One region of the Paenibacillus sp. sgz302115 genome, then DNA from elsewhere that is predicted to be linked to it. Evidence: riboswitches for the same ligand, from Rfam matches in the RefSeq annotation. Region 1 holds a riboswitch; the other holds the start of a gene.
What was found. Region 1 has a riboswitch for cobalamin ahead of AC0LWN_RS29670 (anaerobic ribonucleoside triphosphate reductase). Riboswitches for the same ligand answer to the same signal wherever they lie in the genome.
Positions count from the first base shown of each region.

Region 1 (7,961 bases):
GACAATCCGGGTCTGGCCGTCCTTCGTAACAAGCTCCTCCTGCTCGATCACTGTAGCCGACTGATTCTGCATAATCTCCGTGCACAGGTTGGAGGAGAAGACCATCCCCTGGTGGCGGTTCGGGTTGGAACGGTTCACCGTGTCACGATAGAACATGTAAGGCGTACCCGTTTCAAGCTGCGATTTCATAATCCGCTTCATGATGTCGATGGCCGGAACCGTGATGCGGGAGAGCTCCAGATTGGCGGTAGCTTCGGCATATTTTTCGCGGAATGTGCCTTGCCCCAGCTCCTCGTCATAGAAGTCTTCCAGACCCAGTGCGCGTCCATTGGCATCCTTCCAGCCCATAACCTTCTTCACTTCATGCGGGCAGAACAGATTCCAGTGGCCGCGGGCCTCCACAGCCTCCATGAACAGATCGGGCAGGCAGACGCCGTGGAACACGTCATGCGCGCGCATCCGCTCGTCGCCGTTGTTCAGCTTGAGGTCGAGGAAGGCGAGAATGTCTTTGTGGAAGACGTCAAGGTAGACGGCGACGGCGCCTTTGCGCGTGCCAAGCTGATCTACGCTGACAGCGGTATTGTTGAGTTGGCGAATCCAAGGGATGACGCCGGAGCTGGTGTTCTTGTGACCGCGGATATCGGAGCCGCGGGCCCGCACCTTGCCGAGATAGACGCCGATGCCTCCGCCCATTTTGCTGAGCCGGGCCACATCGGTGTTGGAGTCGAAGATGCCTTCGAGGGAGTCGTCCACAGTGTCGATGAAGCAGCTGGAGAGCTGCCCGGCAACCTTTTTACCTGCGTTGGACATAGTTGGTGTAGCAGCGGTCATGTAGATGTTGCTCATCGCCCAGTAGGCTTCTTTTACCAGATCCAGGCGTTTCTCTTCCGGCTCAGTGTGCATGAGGAACATGGCGATGATCATATAGCGCTCCTGCGGCAGCTCCATTACACGCCCGTCAAAATCATGAGCCAGATAACGGTCCGAGAGAGTCAAAAGGCCGATATAATCGAACAGCAGGTCGCGCGTATAGTCGATGCAGCCGCCAAGCTCCACAATCTGCTCCTTGGTATAGTAGGTAAGCAGCTCTTCGCGGTAGATGCCTTTTTTGACCAGATCGGTGATCAGGGGGTAGAGCTCGCCATACGGTTCGTCCGGGTAGGCTTTGTAGCGGCGGTTGACGGCAGCTTTTTTGTACAGGGAAGTCAAAAGCGACCGCGCAGCAGCAAACTTCCAGTCCGGCTCCTCCTTGGTTACAAGCTCAAGGGCGCTCATCGTGAAGGCGCTGCTGATCTCTTCTCCGCTAACCTCGTCACGGCGCAGCTTGGACTGCACTCCGCGCAGCAGAGTTTCTTTGCTTAGCTGGTCAAGACCTTTCAGGATACGGTCGGCGTATACGGAGAGGCGGATTTCATCAAAAGCCAATTGGCGGTTGTCGGGTTTCACTACGAGCTGTGGCATGGTTCATACATCCCTTCATTTTTTTGGGTATAATTTTCAATATCAAAAATTGAACTATATGAGCGCAGAAGGCGGCCCGCATTTACGCTTGGCCTGCCTTTTGAAAGTTAACGTAAGTTATAGCTCAGCCGGTTGCCAGTGTACGATCTCCGTACCGGCAAGACTGGCTGGAATGTTAATAATCCGCTGGTTGCTGCTTCCCCGGTAGGGGAGGGTGGTGTCTTTAAGCTCTTCCACAAATCGGCCGTCAATGACCACGTGGCACAAGGACAGCAGGTTCCACTCCGGTGAGCCGGGAGCGGCTGTAAGCTCTTCGTAAGTATAGCCTGTGTAAATCCAGATAGAGAAGTCCGGCAGCACACTGCGCAGCTCCTGAATGAAGCCCGCAGCCTCCTCTGCCGAGAAAAAAGGATCGCCGCCTGCCAGCGTCAGCCCGTCCAGCAGCGGATTTGCGGCCATTTCCGCAATAATCTCCCGCTGACGCTCCAGGGTGAAGGGCTCGCCGAAATTGAAATTCCAGGTCTTCGGATTGAAGCAGCCCGGGCAGCGGTGGCGGCAGCCGCTGAGGAAGATGACGGCCCGCATGCCCTCTCCCTCGTTGATTGATTCAGGGTAGTAGCCGCAAATATTCATAGATGCTTAACGCGATCCCGTACTTCGGCTTGCTTGGCGGCGTTGAAGCGGGTCTGATAATCGCCGGTCAGATAGCCGGTTACCCGGCGCAGGCGGCGGATATGCACATCGTTCTCATGCGCGTCGCAGGAAGGGCAGTTCGTGCCGATCACACCTTCATAGCCGCAGGCCGAGCAGCGGTCAATCGGATGGTTGATGCTGAAGTAGCTGACCTGCTGCTCAAGCGCGTACTTGATGATCTTCACAAAAGCCGCCGGATTGCTGCGGGCATTGCCGTTCAACTCGACATAAGAGATCGCGCCGGCGTTGCAATATTCGTGGAACGGAGCTTCCAGGCTGATCTTCTGGGCTGCGCTTAGCTCATGATAGACCGGGACATGGAAGGAGTTCGTATAGTATTCACGGTCGGTAACGCCCGGAATGGAACCAAGCACCTTGCGGTCCACCTTCGTGAATTTGCCGGACAGTCCTTCAGCCGGTGTGGCGAACAGCGTGATGTTGAGGTTAAGCTCCTCGCTCTTGCGGTCGCAGTATTCCCGCATATGGCGGACGATGGCGAGCGCTTTGGAATGAATCTCCATATCCTCGCCATGGTGCTTGCCGTACATCGCCTTCATGCACTCTGCCATCCCGATGAAGCCGATGGACAGACTGCCGTGCTTCAGCAGCTCTCCTACGCTATCCTCAGGGGCCAGCTCTTGACCGCCTTCCCAGACCCCTTCGCGCATCATGAAATCGGAGGCTTTGGCCTTCTGAGCAGCCTGAATGCGGAAGCGGTGGAGCAGCCCATCCAGAGCGATGTCCATGTAATGGTTCAGATCATCATAGAAGCCTTGCTCGTCGGCTACCAGGCGGCGGCCTGTAACCGTGCCGTGAGCCAGCCCGAGACGCACCAGGTTGAGTGTGTTGAAGGACAGATTGCCTTTGCCGGAGCAGTGGTTGCGTCCGAAGCGGTCGCCCAGTACCCGGGTGCGGCAGCCCATTGTCGCAAATTCAGTATCCGGGTCAGCCGGATCATAATACTGCAGGTTGAGCGGCGCATCGAGATTAGCGAAGTTCGGATACAGTCTGCGCGCGGAGCACTCGGCGGCCTTTAGGAACAGCTCATAGTTAGGATCGCCCTGCTGCTGGTTGACACCTTGCTTGCATTTGAAGATCTGGATAGGGAACACCGGCGTTTCACCGCTGCCCAGGCCGTTCATGGTCGCCGTCAGCAGTGAGCTGATGACGAGCTGGCCCTCTGGCGAAGTGCAGGTACCATAGTTAATGCTGGTAAAAGGAATCTGACCGCCCGAGCGGCTGGACATCGTATTCAGGTTATGTATCATGCTCTCTGCCGCCTGCAGCGTCTCGCTCTCCGTCTCCTTCAGGGCAAAGCGGAAGGCCCGAGGGTACTGCTCGGCCAGATCGCTGCGGCTCATGGTAACCTCGCCGAGATGCTCGCCGGCTTGTCCTTCTTCGAAGTACTCCAGTCCTTTACGGAACAGCTTGGCGAAGGATTTCGTTACATAAGGAGCCAGATCGAAATCCAGCTTGTTGGCGGATACGCCGCCGTACTGGGCATTTTGCTGAGACTGGAAAATAATCGCCACCAGCGACATCGCGGTCATAATCGAGTTCGGTGGCCGCACACTGCCGTTGCCGGTGTTGAAGCCTTCGCGGAGCAGCCGCTCGAACGGGATAAAGATGCAGTTGGTTGTTCCGATGACGTACTGGTCCAGGTCATGGACATACACCACATTATCGAGGGAAGCCTGCACGAGCTGCGGCGGCATTGTGAAGTTGCGGGCATACCACTTGGAGTATTCACTGCCGAACTTGCTCATTTTGCCGGAAAAGCTCTCCCCGTTCAAATTGGCATTCTCACGCAGCAGATCCAAATCCCGGCTGTCGATAATATCGCGCCCCAAATGGATAACTTCCTCTAACATAACCTCTTGTGTAGTTTGTTCAGCGTTGTACCGTTTCTCCAGCAGCGTCATTGTGCAGCACTCTCCTCTCGATATATAAGAACGTTCTAACCAGGCTAACTGACATTAATAAAAAAGCATCTCCCGCCGAGGAAGACGGAAAATGCCCGGATGCGTAGCGCAAATAACCGGAGCGCGGATATTTGCGGATGGTCTCCATGGAAATAAGCTTTCCCGCAGAAGCCGATACCTGAAGGCAATAAGGATTATCGCCTTCAGGTATCGGCAGCCTTGGCTCCCCGTCTTAGGGAAGGCTAAATCTGCTTGTGCAGGCCGCATGCGGACACCTCTCCTGTTCCTCGCAGGCGTAAATAATGGTGCCCGGAAACAGGCAGGTCTCCTGGCTCCCGGTGAATCCTTAAGGCGCCTTCCCAAGGGGAATGACCCTCAGTGGCATGAGCCTCAGGATACTGCTCTGCAGCGCTTCATGACGCTGTCGAGCATCCGGTTACAGTGGCGGGACCACAGCGGATTTGCACCGCGCTTCCCTATTAAGCTTCAGCACTCCTGTAGAGGTGAAGCACCTGATTCCACTATATTTTGTTGTCGCTATATAAAATTAACCCAATATATTGTGTTTGTAAATACTTTTTTGCAAGTCCGCGCCCCGGGCGGGTTCAGCCGCTTTACGCACAGATGATCCACAGCTAGTCCACAGATGTTCCGGAGTTAGTCCACAATTCATCCACAGATAATCCACAGAATAACGACAAATTTTGCCGGATCCGATTCATAAATTGTCCCAAAAAACGCCACAAAGGCTTCATATCTGCAGTGAGTGCAATCATAGGATTTCGAGGGAAGGGATGCTGGGGCTTCAGGCGATTTGTGACGCCAGACAGGAGTTGTTACAATAGAAGGGACTGGAGACTTATATATAGGAGGGATTTCGAATGGCTATTGGCGAAGTAACCGTAATTCCGATCGGCACAGGCAGCACCAGCCTCAGCAGCTATGTGGCCGGTATGCAGCGAGTGCTGGAGACGGTGGAGGGCATTACCTACGAGCTGACATCTATGGGCACAATTATCGAAGGACCGCTGCCGCGGATTCTCGCTGCTGTAGAAGCGCTGCACGAATCTCCTTTTAGAGCGGGTGCACAGCGTGTCTCTACTTCACTTAAGATAGATGACCGCCGCGACAAGGTCTCTACGAGCCGCAGCAAGCTGGAGTCGGTGGAGCGCAAGCTGCTGGAGCAATAGTTCCGGGAGACTAGACCGAAGGAAGAGCGGGCAGGCTGGGGTTAAAGGCAAGGACTATGAGAGAAAGGGTTGCGTTTTTCTCCAGACGCTGTATAATGTATTTTGTTTGACAGAAAAAGTATGCTTTAAGCTGGTGTAGCTCAGGGGTAGAGCAACGCACTCGTAATGCGTAGGCCGGGGGTTCAATTCCCTTCACCAGCATCCTTAAGAATTCAATCATGGCGCGGCTTCCGGGGTTTTGGGGGTCGTGCTTTTTTTGTGGGGAAAAAATATCCATGTTATTCTGAAATACTCGAATAACATGGAAGTGAATTCAATGGGAAAAGGTATATCCCTCGAATACTTTTAGCCCTTCGGCATTTAATACTTTTTCTATTACGACCGGCTTATGTGGACTTTTTTCGATAACTTCCTTACATGAAATCATTATATTACTGCCTGCAATTTCTGCCAGCTGATCATGTGACACACTATAGACTATTTTTCCTAAATTAGACCATACCATAGCTCCTGTACACATTACGCAAGGTTCACAGCTGGTATACAAAGTATATTCATTAAGATCAAAAATGTTGTTCTCAGAGCAAAAAGTGCGTATAAGTCCAATTTCAACATGATGTGTAGGATCACAATAACTATTTATTTTATTTTCTCCATACATTACAATTTCGTTATTTTTTACTAAGATTGCACCGAAGGGTTCATTTCCCTCTTCTCTAGCCTTAAAAGCCATTTTTATAGCTACTTCAATAAATTGTTCATCGTTATTTATCATAAATAGCACCTCCTGTATAACACTACTATAACATTTAGGCGGGTGGCATTTCGCATGGCAAAATCATGGTTAGACCTTTAAAGCACAGTTTACGGACTTTCGGGGAGATTTACATATTGTTCCATATCCAATATACTAAACAGTATTGAGTTCGGAAAGTGCCGACAACAATATGGATAGGGGCGTGAAGAAATGGTGTCGCAGCCAGGTATATTTTTTGGAGGATTTAGTGTATTTGCATTCTTAGTTTGGCTGGTATGCACTGGACTAGGGATCTATGCTTTTGTTCTATTTGTGAAGCTTGCACGCAGAGGGATTGTGGCTTTGGATCTATATAATCATGCCAAAAATCTTGAAATCCGCCAGCGGTATGAGTCCGTTAATAAGGATGGTAATGATGAGCACTAAGAAAAAATCCGTAATCCTATTCACAGCTTTACTGATCTTCATGGCGGCCTTTTTGCAGCCTGGACTTATCTACGCGGCGGTTGACGGAACTGTTATCGACAGTGGAACAAAAGATAGGCTGACAGAGCAATATGGGCTTGAAAAACCGGAGCCGTCAACTTCGCCCTCCCCGGGTGGAATTGATGCGGGAACAAGCGCCCCGGCTTTATTTTTTGTTGCAATGCATAGGATGATTGTTAATCCTTATCTTTATATGATTCCAGAGCTTATACACCATTGGATTCATTGGAATGGGGGAAGCCTACATGCAGAATGAACGGGTGAAATTTATAAATCCTGAAACCTTGCCGGTATCCTCCGGGTACACGAGTGTGGTGGAAGTCAGGAATGCACGGACGCTCTATATCTCCGGACAGATAGCCATGAACAAGGATGGCCAAGTTGTAGGGGCAGGGGATCTGGCGGCACAGACAAAGCAAGTATTTGAAAATATCAAAGGCGCCTTGGAGGCTGCGGAAGCCAGCTTTGATGATGTGGTGAAATTGACGTTTTTTGTGACCGACATTTCCAAAATGCAGGTTGTCCGGGATATTCGGGACCAGTACATCAATACCCTCAATCCGCCGGCCAGCTCAGCAGTTGAAGTCCGCAAGCTGATCAGGGATGATCTGTTGATTGAGATTGAGGCCATCGCCGCCGGGAGCTTATAGAGCTTTGGATTGCATTTTTTGTTAGGGTGAGGAGGCGGCGACAATGAGATGCTTGACGATCCGGCAGCCCTGGGCGACATTGGCCGCTCTTGGAGAAAAGCAATTCGAAACCCGTTCATGGAGAACATCTTATCGCGGTGAACTGGCTATTCATGCCGGGATGGGCATAGACAAGTCCGTGTGCAGACAAGAGCCGTATAAATCGGTATTGGCCCGGCACGGATTCACCGCTGACAATCTGCCCGCCGGAGCCATTATCGCCACATGCCGCCTTACCGAGTGCCATGAGGTGACTCCTGAGAATGCCGGGGAGGGTTGGCCGGGCGGCAATGAATATATTTTTGGCGATTATGCTGAAGGGCGGTTTGCCTGGAAGCTGGAAGGTGCAGATTTGCTTGCTGACCCCATACCTGCTAAAGGACGGCTGAGTTTCTGGGAGCACCCTGTCCCGGAGAGGGAGTAGTATTCTCTTTGGGGAGCTATCCAAGCTGTTTAGTGGTATGATTGGGTTAGCTCGCGGGTAATCTTAGTATATATGTTTTGAAGCGCAGTCTTGCGCCAGGAGCTAATCCGGATACACAGGAAAGGGCGTATGCATAAGGAATGGGAAGTCTTCTTATTGCGTGGCTTTGTATGCTTTGCTTGTTTTTTACGTTTAAGGACAAGGTGAGCCGAAAAATTCTATATCCTGTAGCGCTGATTGTTATTCTTGGCTCGCTGGGCTATTGGAAGGTATTAATGTGATTGTTATCCACTTATGGTCTTGCCGGCTTTTATGGCGGGGCCTTTTTTTGTGAGAAAA
Region 1 covers NZ_JBVYOK010000029.1:51,458-59,418, forward strand. Annotated here, with positions in the region: gene AC0LWN_RS29660 (ribonucleoside-diphosphate reductase subunit alpha) at 1-1,461, opposite strand, end outside; gene nrdG (anaerobic ribonucleoside-triphosphate reductase activating protein) at 1,579-2,094, opposite strand; gene AC0LWN_RS29670 (anaerobic ribonucleoside triphosphate reductase) at 2,091-4,076, opposite strand; cobalamin riboswitch at 4,378-4,607, opposite strand; gene AC0LWN_RS29675 (MTH1187 family thiamine-binding protein) at 4,958-5,266, shown strand; tRNA gene AC0LWN_RS29680 (tRNA-Thr) at 5,396-5,467, shown strand; gene AC0LWN_RS29685 (nucleoside deaminase) at 5,580-6,041, opposite strand; gene AC0LWN_RS29690 (hypothetical protein) at 6,234-6,449, shown strand; gene AC0LWN_RS29695 (hypothetical protein) at 6,439-6,765, shown strand; gene AC0LWN_RS29700 (RidA family protein) at 6,755-7,159, shown strand; gene AC0LWN_RS29705 (ASCH domain-containing protein) at 7,203-7,622, shown strand.

Region 2 (7,961 bases), on a different contig from region 1:
ACGATCAACGTGCTGCAGGCGGTCATTCTGACCGAAGGGGAGAAAATGCTGCTTACTCCAACGTATCATGTGTTCAACATGTACAAGGTGCATCAGGATGCCGAGCTGCTGGATTTGACGGTGGAGAGCGGCTCTTACAGCATAGGCGGACGGGAAATCCCGGAAGTATCCGCTTCGGCTTCGGTCAACGCGGAAGGTGTGATTCACGTCAGCCTATGCAATCTGAACCATGCGTCTATAGCTACGCTTCCGCTGGAGCTGCGCGGTCTTGCAGGCCAAGCGGCAGATATCACCGCCACTACGCTTGCCGGGGCAAAGATTGACGCCCACAACACCTTCAGCGAGCCGGAAGCGGTTGTTCCACAGCCGTTCACTGCATTTACGCTGGAAGGCAATACGCTTACTGTAGAACTGCCGGCGATGTCGGTGACGGTACTGGAAATTACACCGAAGGCGTAAAAGGAGTACAGCTATGGCGACTACCACTGGCTGCAAAGGCTGCCGGGACGAATATAAGGTTACAGAAGCGCAGATTGCCCGTATTCTGGCATCCTCCATGTTCAATGAGGATAACACCGCTTCGGATCAAGTGTATGCGGAGCGCATTGCTCTCTGCGGAGCCTGCTCCAAGCTGCAGGACGGTGTGACCTGCACCGCCTGCGGCTGCATTATACCGGTTGTTGCGCGGCTCAAGGCGCGTGGCTGTCCGCTTCCCGGCGGCGGACTCTGGCAGCCGGTCACGGAATAAGCAGGCGGCGCAGAAGGCTTGCAGCCAGCGCCGCCTGAATTGAAAAGCCCCTATTCTCCGCATGCAAATGTGCAGCGGCGATAGGGGCTTTTTATTGTGCTTATGCCTTCGGCTTGAGCGGGACATCCTTCAGGTCACAACTTAAGGAGCAGCCGTTTCTTTGGCATCGGCGCTGTCCGTATAAAACAGCTCAACCAGCATGTCTTCATTATAGTTGCCAAAGCCTTTGCCGAAGAGTGTAAGTCCGCCGACATGCTCGGCATCCTCCTCCACCGACAGCCTGAAGGTCCACTGCTTGCTGCGGATGCCCACCTCATCCAGCGTCACCCCGGAGAGCTTGAGTCCGTCCATGTAAGTGCCTTTGGAAGTAATGCGCAGCTGTTTGAGCAGACCATACTGATTGGTAAGCGGATGCCACCAGGCGGGCGTATATTTGCCTCTGCTGTCTCCATAGTCACCGGGACTTGTCCAGTAGCCCAGCTTGACGCCATTCAGTGTAAAGGTGATGTCCGAGGGCCAATTATTATTGATGGACGGAGCCTCGGAGGCAATTTCCATCGTAATGACCAGTTCCTCCGGCTGCTCACTGGACAGCAGAAAGTTGGGGATCTTATACTCGACGTAGCCTTTGCCGAACCAGAGAATCCCCGCATTCATCCGCTCCAAATCCCAGAAATAACGCGGGTCGTCGAAACTGCCGATGATTTGCTCCGTAGTGGCAAGCCCGCAGGTCGGCTCAATCTGAAAGTCGGAATAATGCCCCACGGGCAGCTCGATGCGGTAGCTTTTGCGTTCGGCTCTCCCCGGGCCGGGAAAAATAATCTCCGCACCTTCTGCGGCTAGCGTGCAAATCTTTTGCAGACCGCTCCGCCCGGGGGCCATATGTGTCTGAATCAGCCCGGCAGTCTCCAGTTTGCGGACATGCATGGTCATAATGGCGCTGCTGAGCTTGGCCGCTGATGCCAGCTCCTTAACGTTCATTGGCTGAACGGCAAGCAGGCGGAGCATGCGGAGGCGCACGGCGCTTGATAAGGCTTCATATACAGGCAGTGATTCTTCGGTAAGATCGAGTTTCATAGACAGCCTCCAGGACAGGTTAGAAAATAAGAGTTCATATATAGTTAATAATTATATTATTCAAATGAGCTTCTTACAAGCTATGCAGCTCTTTACAGGCGCTTCCACTTTTATCACAGACACCGGCCGGCCATGTCCGTTATGATGTACAGGATGAATCAGCGATGAAAACAAGGTGCCTTTGATCGTACAAAGTACCTCAAGGGGTAACAGGGAATCGGGTGCAACTCCCGAGCGGTCCCGCCACTGTAAGGAAAAGCCAGCCTTCACGATGTCACTCGGCAGAGCGCCGGGGAAGACGGGGGTATGACGCCAGCATTCCAAGCCAGGAGACCTACCTTGTTTGCGCACACACGACTCTACGCGGATAGGAGCGGTGTACGAAGAGGTTCAGAGAAGAGGGTGTGCCTGCATAATCTTACCGGCGGGACAGCAGCCTTCTCTTTGTGATCTTTCGACGTACATATAACTCCCACCCTCTGAGGGCGGGAGTTTTTTGGTTTGCAGCAGAAGAACAACTGATGAAAGGATGGAGGAGAGAATGAGCAAGCGCAGTTTTTGCAGCTTCGCAGTGCTGGTTGGCGGGTTTACGGTTTATTTTGCGCTGAATGAGCCGGGTACAGCCGAAGCGATGCATATTATGGAGGGATTTTTGCCGATAGGATGGGCTGTGTTCTGGTGGGTGGCCTTTGTGCCGTTCTTTGTGCTTGGAATCATGAAGCTGAAAAAGATGACCCAAGACAATCCCGAGCTGAAGCTGCTGCTTGGGTTGTCGGGTGCGTTTACCTTTGTATTGTCCGCACTCAAAATGCCTTCGGTAACCGGGAGCAGCTCACACCCCACAGGGACGGGACTTGGCGCCGTGATGCTGGGGCCGCTGCCGATGAGCGTGATCGGCTCCATTGTGCTGCTGTTTCAGGCGCTTTTGCTGGCGCACGGCGGAATAACCACCCTCGGGGCGAATGCGTTCTCGATGGCTGTCGCGGGTCCTTTTGCTGGATATGCAGTCTATAAGCTGACGATGAAGCTTACGGAACGCGAAAAGCTGGCGGTATTCTGCGCAGCAGCGGCGGCTGATCTAATGACCTATGTTGTCACGTCCTTTCAGCTTGCGGCGGCTTTTCCGTCGGCGGACGGCGGTATGCTGGCTTCTTTTGTTAAATTCGGCGGCATATTTGCCGTGACCCAAATTCCGCTGGCCATCAGCGAGGGGTTGCTTACCGTGCTGCTGTGGAACTGGCTGAAGGCCTATAGCCCGCAGGAGCTGTCGCTCTTGAAACGGGGAGCCAAAGGAGGAAGCGCAGAGTGAAAAGCAAATGGAGAAACGGGCTGATGCTGCTGGCGGTTGTTCTGCTGGTGGTGCTGCCGCTGCTGCTGGTGAACGGGGAATTCGGCGGGGCCGACGATGCGGCCGAGGGAGCGATTTCGGAGATTGATCCTAACTATAAACCTTGGTTCAAGCCCCTGGCCGAGCTGCCGGGAGAGACGGAAAGTATGCTGTTTGCGCTGCAGGCGGCAATTGGAGCCGGAATTATCGGCTATACGATTGGTCTTATGAAGGGGAAACGGGAGCGGCAGCAGCAGAAATGATCAGAAGAATTGATGCGTTGTCCCACAGCAATGCGCTGCGGCAGCTCTCCCCGATGTGGAAAAGCCTGTTCGCCGCAGTCATGCTCGCGCTCTCCTATGTGCTGCATCCTGCGCTGCAGGCTGTTATTGCGCTGTGGATGATCCTGTGGTGCCTCCTGTATGCAAAAATCCCGCTCAGCGCCTACGGGCTGCTGTTCGGCACGGCGCTGCTGTTCTACCTCCTGAGCGTTCCGGCGCTCATGGTGGAGGTGGGCCGTCCAGCTGCAGGAGAGGCTGCGCTGTCATTGCCGCTGCCGGGGACGGCGCGGTACATCTACATTACAGCGGAGGGCGGATTGCGGGCGGGCGTGCTGCTGGCACGGGTAGCGGCATGCCTGTCCTGCTTCTTTTTTATTATGTTTACTACGCCGTTCGGTGAACTGCTGCAGGTGCTGCGCAGGCTGCGTATGCCGCAGATCGTGCTGGAGGTGATGCTGATTATGTACCGCTTCCTGTTTCTGCTAAACGATACGGCACACGGCATGCTGCTGGCCCGGCGGCTGCGCGGCGGCAAGAGAGGGTTCATGCCCAAGCTGCGGGAGGCTGCCGGAATGGCGGCAGCGCTGTTCGCAAGCACCATGCACCGTTATTACGGGCTGTCGCAGGGGCTTGTGGCCCGGGGCTTTACCGGGGAGATTCCTTTGCCGCCTTATGTGTCCCGCCCAGTGCCGCGGAGATTCGCTTTGGAGGCCTATGCCGGAATCGTACTTCTGCTGCTGGCACAGTTGTGGATTACATATCAATAGATGAAGTGAAATGAGCTGAAGAAGGAGAGCATTATGGACAACAAGGATTACTGTCTGGCCTTTGAGGGAGTGGTGTTCCGTTACCCGGACACGGCGGAGCCCGCACTGCGGGAGCTGACCGTCTCCATTCCCAAGGGTGGCAAAACAGCGGTGCTCGGCCACAACGGCTCCGGCAAATCCACCCTGTTTCTGCATGCCGTAGGCATTTTGCGGCCGCAGGCGGGGACGGTGCAGCAAGCGGGAAGCCCTGTATCCTACGCCAAAAAAGAGCTGGCCGCGCTGCGGCACAGAGTCGGCCTTGTTTTTCAGGACCCCGAGCAGCAGCTCATCTTAAGCACACCGCTGGAGGATGTGTCATTTGGGCTGCGGGGGATGGGGATGGATGAGGCGGCGATTCAGATGCGCTGCACTGCGGTGCTTGAGCAGATGAATCTGACAGCACTGAAGGATAAGCCGGTGCATCAGCTCAGCCTGGGCCAGAAAAAGCGTACTGCGCTCGCAGGTGTGCTGGCGATGGGACCGGAGCTGATTTTGCTGGATGAGCCAACGTCCTATTTAGACCCGGTGTCCGAGGCGCAGCTTCTGGAGGGGCTGGATACCATTCACCGCAAGGGCACTACGGTCGTTATGGCAACGCATGACATGAACCTGGCCTACCGCTGGGCGGACTGGATCATCGTCCTCGATCAGGGAAGCTGCGTTGCCTCCGGAACGCCGGAGGATATTTTTGCCCGGAGGGAAGCGCTGCAGGCGGTGGGCCTTGAGCTTCCGCTGCTGGCCGATCTGTGGCACAGCCTGCCCCGCCGCTTGACTGCAGGGCACAGCGCGCCCCGGAATGCGGGAGATTTCAAAGCGCTGCTGAGCGGGATGCTGGGCGATAGCGGGCAAGGGGATTTTTGAAAATGTAAGAGATATTAAGTTTCACTGAAACGGATACCTGAAGGCAAAAAGGAGAGTAGCTGTTTCGGATGCATAGGCTCCTTGTAAGGACGCCCAGCCGTTCTACTCGGAGCGCGATGTGAAGGGATTGCGGCAGCTAGTTTGATGTCCGCAGGTGTTTGAGGGTTTGCGTAGTTGTTTGGAGGCGGTTTGAATATTTTCGCCGTACTCCCTCCCGGTTTACGCAGCCTCTGTAATTGTAAAAGGTGCAATAGATTTTGAGCACAACTGGCTAAAAGAGTAATCTGGTGTATTTTGTGCAACAGAAATTTAGATAATGCACGTATTGCGGGAGTTTTGTTCGATTCTAGTGTATGAAGTGCAATAGAATTGTAGGTTCTTGTCTTTGGAGTAGATTCTGTTGTAGAAAGTGCAATCGCTATAGCAAATTGGAGTTTTGAGGACGAAAACTAAAGGGGGAACAAGGGTGAAGAAACAAGGAAAGCTGCTGATTATAGGCTTTGGTCCAGGCAGGCTGGAGCACATTACGGGCCGTGCTCTGGCTGCGCTGGAAGAGAGTGAAGCCGTGATCGGCTACACGACATATGTGGACCTGATCAAGCCGCTGCTGCGGCATCAGGAGATTGTCGGCACAGGCATGACCGAGGAGGTCAGCCGGGCCCAGGAAGCGGTGTGCCGGGCAGAGGCGGGACAGACCATTGCCGTAATTTCCAGCGGGGACGCAGGCGTATACGGAATGGCTGGGCTGGTCTACGAGGTGCTGATTGAACGGGGCTGGAGCCGCAATGAGGGGGTGGAGGTTGAAGTCATTCCCGGCATTTCGGCGATTCAATCCTGTTCCTCACTGCTGGGTGCGCCGATTATGCATGATTCCTGCACGATCAGCCTTAGTGACCACCTTACGCCCTGGGAGAGCATTGCGGCGCGGGTGGAGGCGGCGGCAGTTGCGGATTTCGTGATTGCCTTTTATAACCCGCGCAGCGGAAAACGGACCCGCCAGATTGAAGAGGCGCGTCATATCCTGCTACGTTACCGCGATCCTGCTACGCCGGTCGGCATTGTCAAAAGCGCCTACCGCGACCGCCAGATGACGGTGGTCACGACTCTTCAGGACATGCTGGAGCATGAGATTGGCATGCTCTCCACAGTCATTGTCGGCAACTCAGCCACGACGGTCTATGAGGGCGTGATGATCACGCCGCGCGGCTATGAGCGCAAGTATAGTCTTGGGGCCGATACGCAGGCACTGAAGCCGCATGAGCGGCTGCGGACCGCAGCGGAGCCGTGGTCTTTGGCGGCGATGACCGGGGGCGAAGCCGGCCGGGATGCCGTGCTCCGAGCCGGAGCAGCGCCGGAGGGGGGCGCAGGCACTGGAGCGGGCGCGAGGACAGCGCTGAATGCGGGTGAAAGAGCGGCTGAGAATGCAGCGATGGGCCTTGGCAATGGAGCGAACGAGCAGGCAGTAGAGATTACGGGCAATGGAGCGGGCAAGCTGGCTGCGTTAAATGCAAGATTATCCATTGCTCCGGTGGAGCAAGTGAAGAGCATGGGTTCCGGCGATCTGTCAGCAAATCCGTCCGCAGCCTGCGAACTGGAGATTGCTCCGGCAATTGGCAGCCGGACATTCAGCGGTGAGCAAATGAAGCTGCTGGCAGAGCTGGCAGGCGCTGACGGGAGGCTTGTGTACACCAAAGACGGACACTTTCTGCTGCGGAGCATCCAGGCGGAGCAAGCAGGAATAGCCGATGCTTTGACGGCGGCCGGGTTGAACGTTACTTTGCCGGGGGATTTTGTGAAAGTGATCACCTGCGGGTTTTGTGAGCTGCGAAAACAGGATGCGCTGGGAGCGGCGCAGCGGCTCTACGAACAGTTGAACGGCCAGCACGTGCCGCGTGAGCTGCGCATTAGTATTGCCGGGTGCGGGATGGCCTGCAACTCGGCGGTTCTGGAGGATATCGGCCTGATCTGGTCCAGAGGCAGCTATGAGCTGTACCTCGGCGGCAAAAAATCCGGGCGGGCCGCCCATCCGGGCAGCCTGGTCCGTGAAGGAATGAACGAGGACGAAGCGGTAGCCGCAGTAATGGAGGTTGTTCGGCAATATCGTGCGGAAGGCCGCATGAATGAACGATTTCATGCTTTTTATGAGCGGATGGGTATGGGCAGTAAGGATATGACAGTGGAGGACAGCGGGAAGAGAACCGTTCTGCTCGTAGGTCACGGCAGCCGGGTAGAGGAAGGCAATGAAGAGCTGCGTGAGTTCACACGAATGCTCGCCGCCCGCAGACCGGAGCTGGCTTTTGAAACCTGTTTTATTGAGCTGTCCGCACCCTCCATTTCCGAAGGCATTGACCGGTGTGTGCAAGGAGGAGCAGCAACAATCTATGTTGTTCCGATTATTCTATTCGCGGCGGGCCACTCCAAGCTGGATATTCCGATGGCGCTGGATGAGGCCAAGCTGAAATATCCCGGTGTGGAGTTTGTGTATGGATGTCCGGTTGGCGTACAGGAGAGAGCCGTGGATATTTTGCTGGACCGTATCAGGGAGGCTGTGCCGCTGAACGAGCCGGAATTTATGAGCAGCCTGCCCGAAGAGATGAATGCTGCCGGGCTGGAGACTGCGGCTGCAGTGTCTGAAGCTTTGGAGGCCGGAGCTGCCTGTGCCGGGGCGAGGCATTCTGCAGTTGAAGATAAAGATACAATAGTGCTCTTAATGGGACGTGGGGGCAGCGACCCCGATGCGAACAGCGATTTCTTCAAGCTGACCCGGCTGCTCTGGGAACGCACCTCCTATAAAAGCGTCGAAGCTTGCTTTATTGCCATTACCAGGCCTTTGCTGCCCGAGGGTCTGGAGCGCTGTCTGG
Region 2 covers NZ_JBVYOK010000017.1:89,469-97,429, forward strand. Annotated here, with positions in the region: gene AC0LWN_RS24890 (alpha-N-arabinofuranosidase) at 1-459, shown strand, start outside; gene AC0LWN_RS24895 (DUF6171 family protein) at 473-748, shown strand; gene AC0LWN_RS24900 (ArsR/SmtB family transcription factor) at 890-1,825, opposite strand; cobalamin riboswitch at 1,982-2,181, shown strand; gene AC0LWN_RS24905 (energy-coupling factor ABC transporter permease) at 2,367-3,134, shown strand; gene AC0LWN_RS24910 (energy-coupling factor ABC transporter substrate-binding protein) at 3,131-3,415, shown strand; gene cbiQ (cobalt ECF transporter T component CbiQ) at 3,412-4,200, shown strand; gene AC0LWN_RS24920 (energy-coupling factor ABC transporter ATP-binding protein) at 4,234-5,100, shown strand; gene cobJ (precorrin-3B C(17)-methyltransferase) at 5,567-7,961, shown strand, end outside.
Region 2: linked by a shared signal. The riboswitch ahead of AC0LWN_RS24905 (energy-coupling factor ABC transporter permease) and the one ahead of AC0LWN_RS29670 (anaerobic ribonucleoside triphosphate reductase) in region 1 are both predicted to bind cobalamin.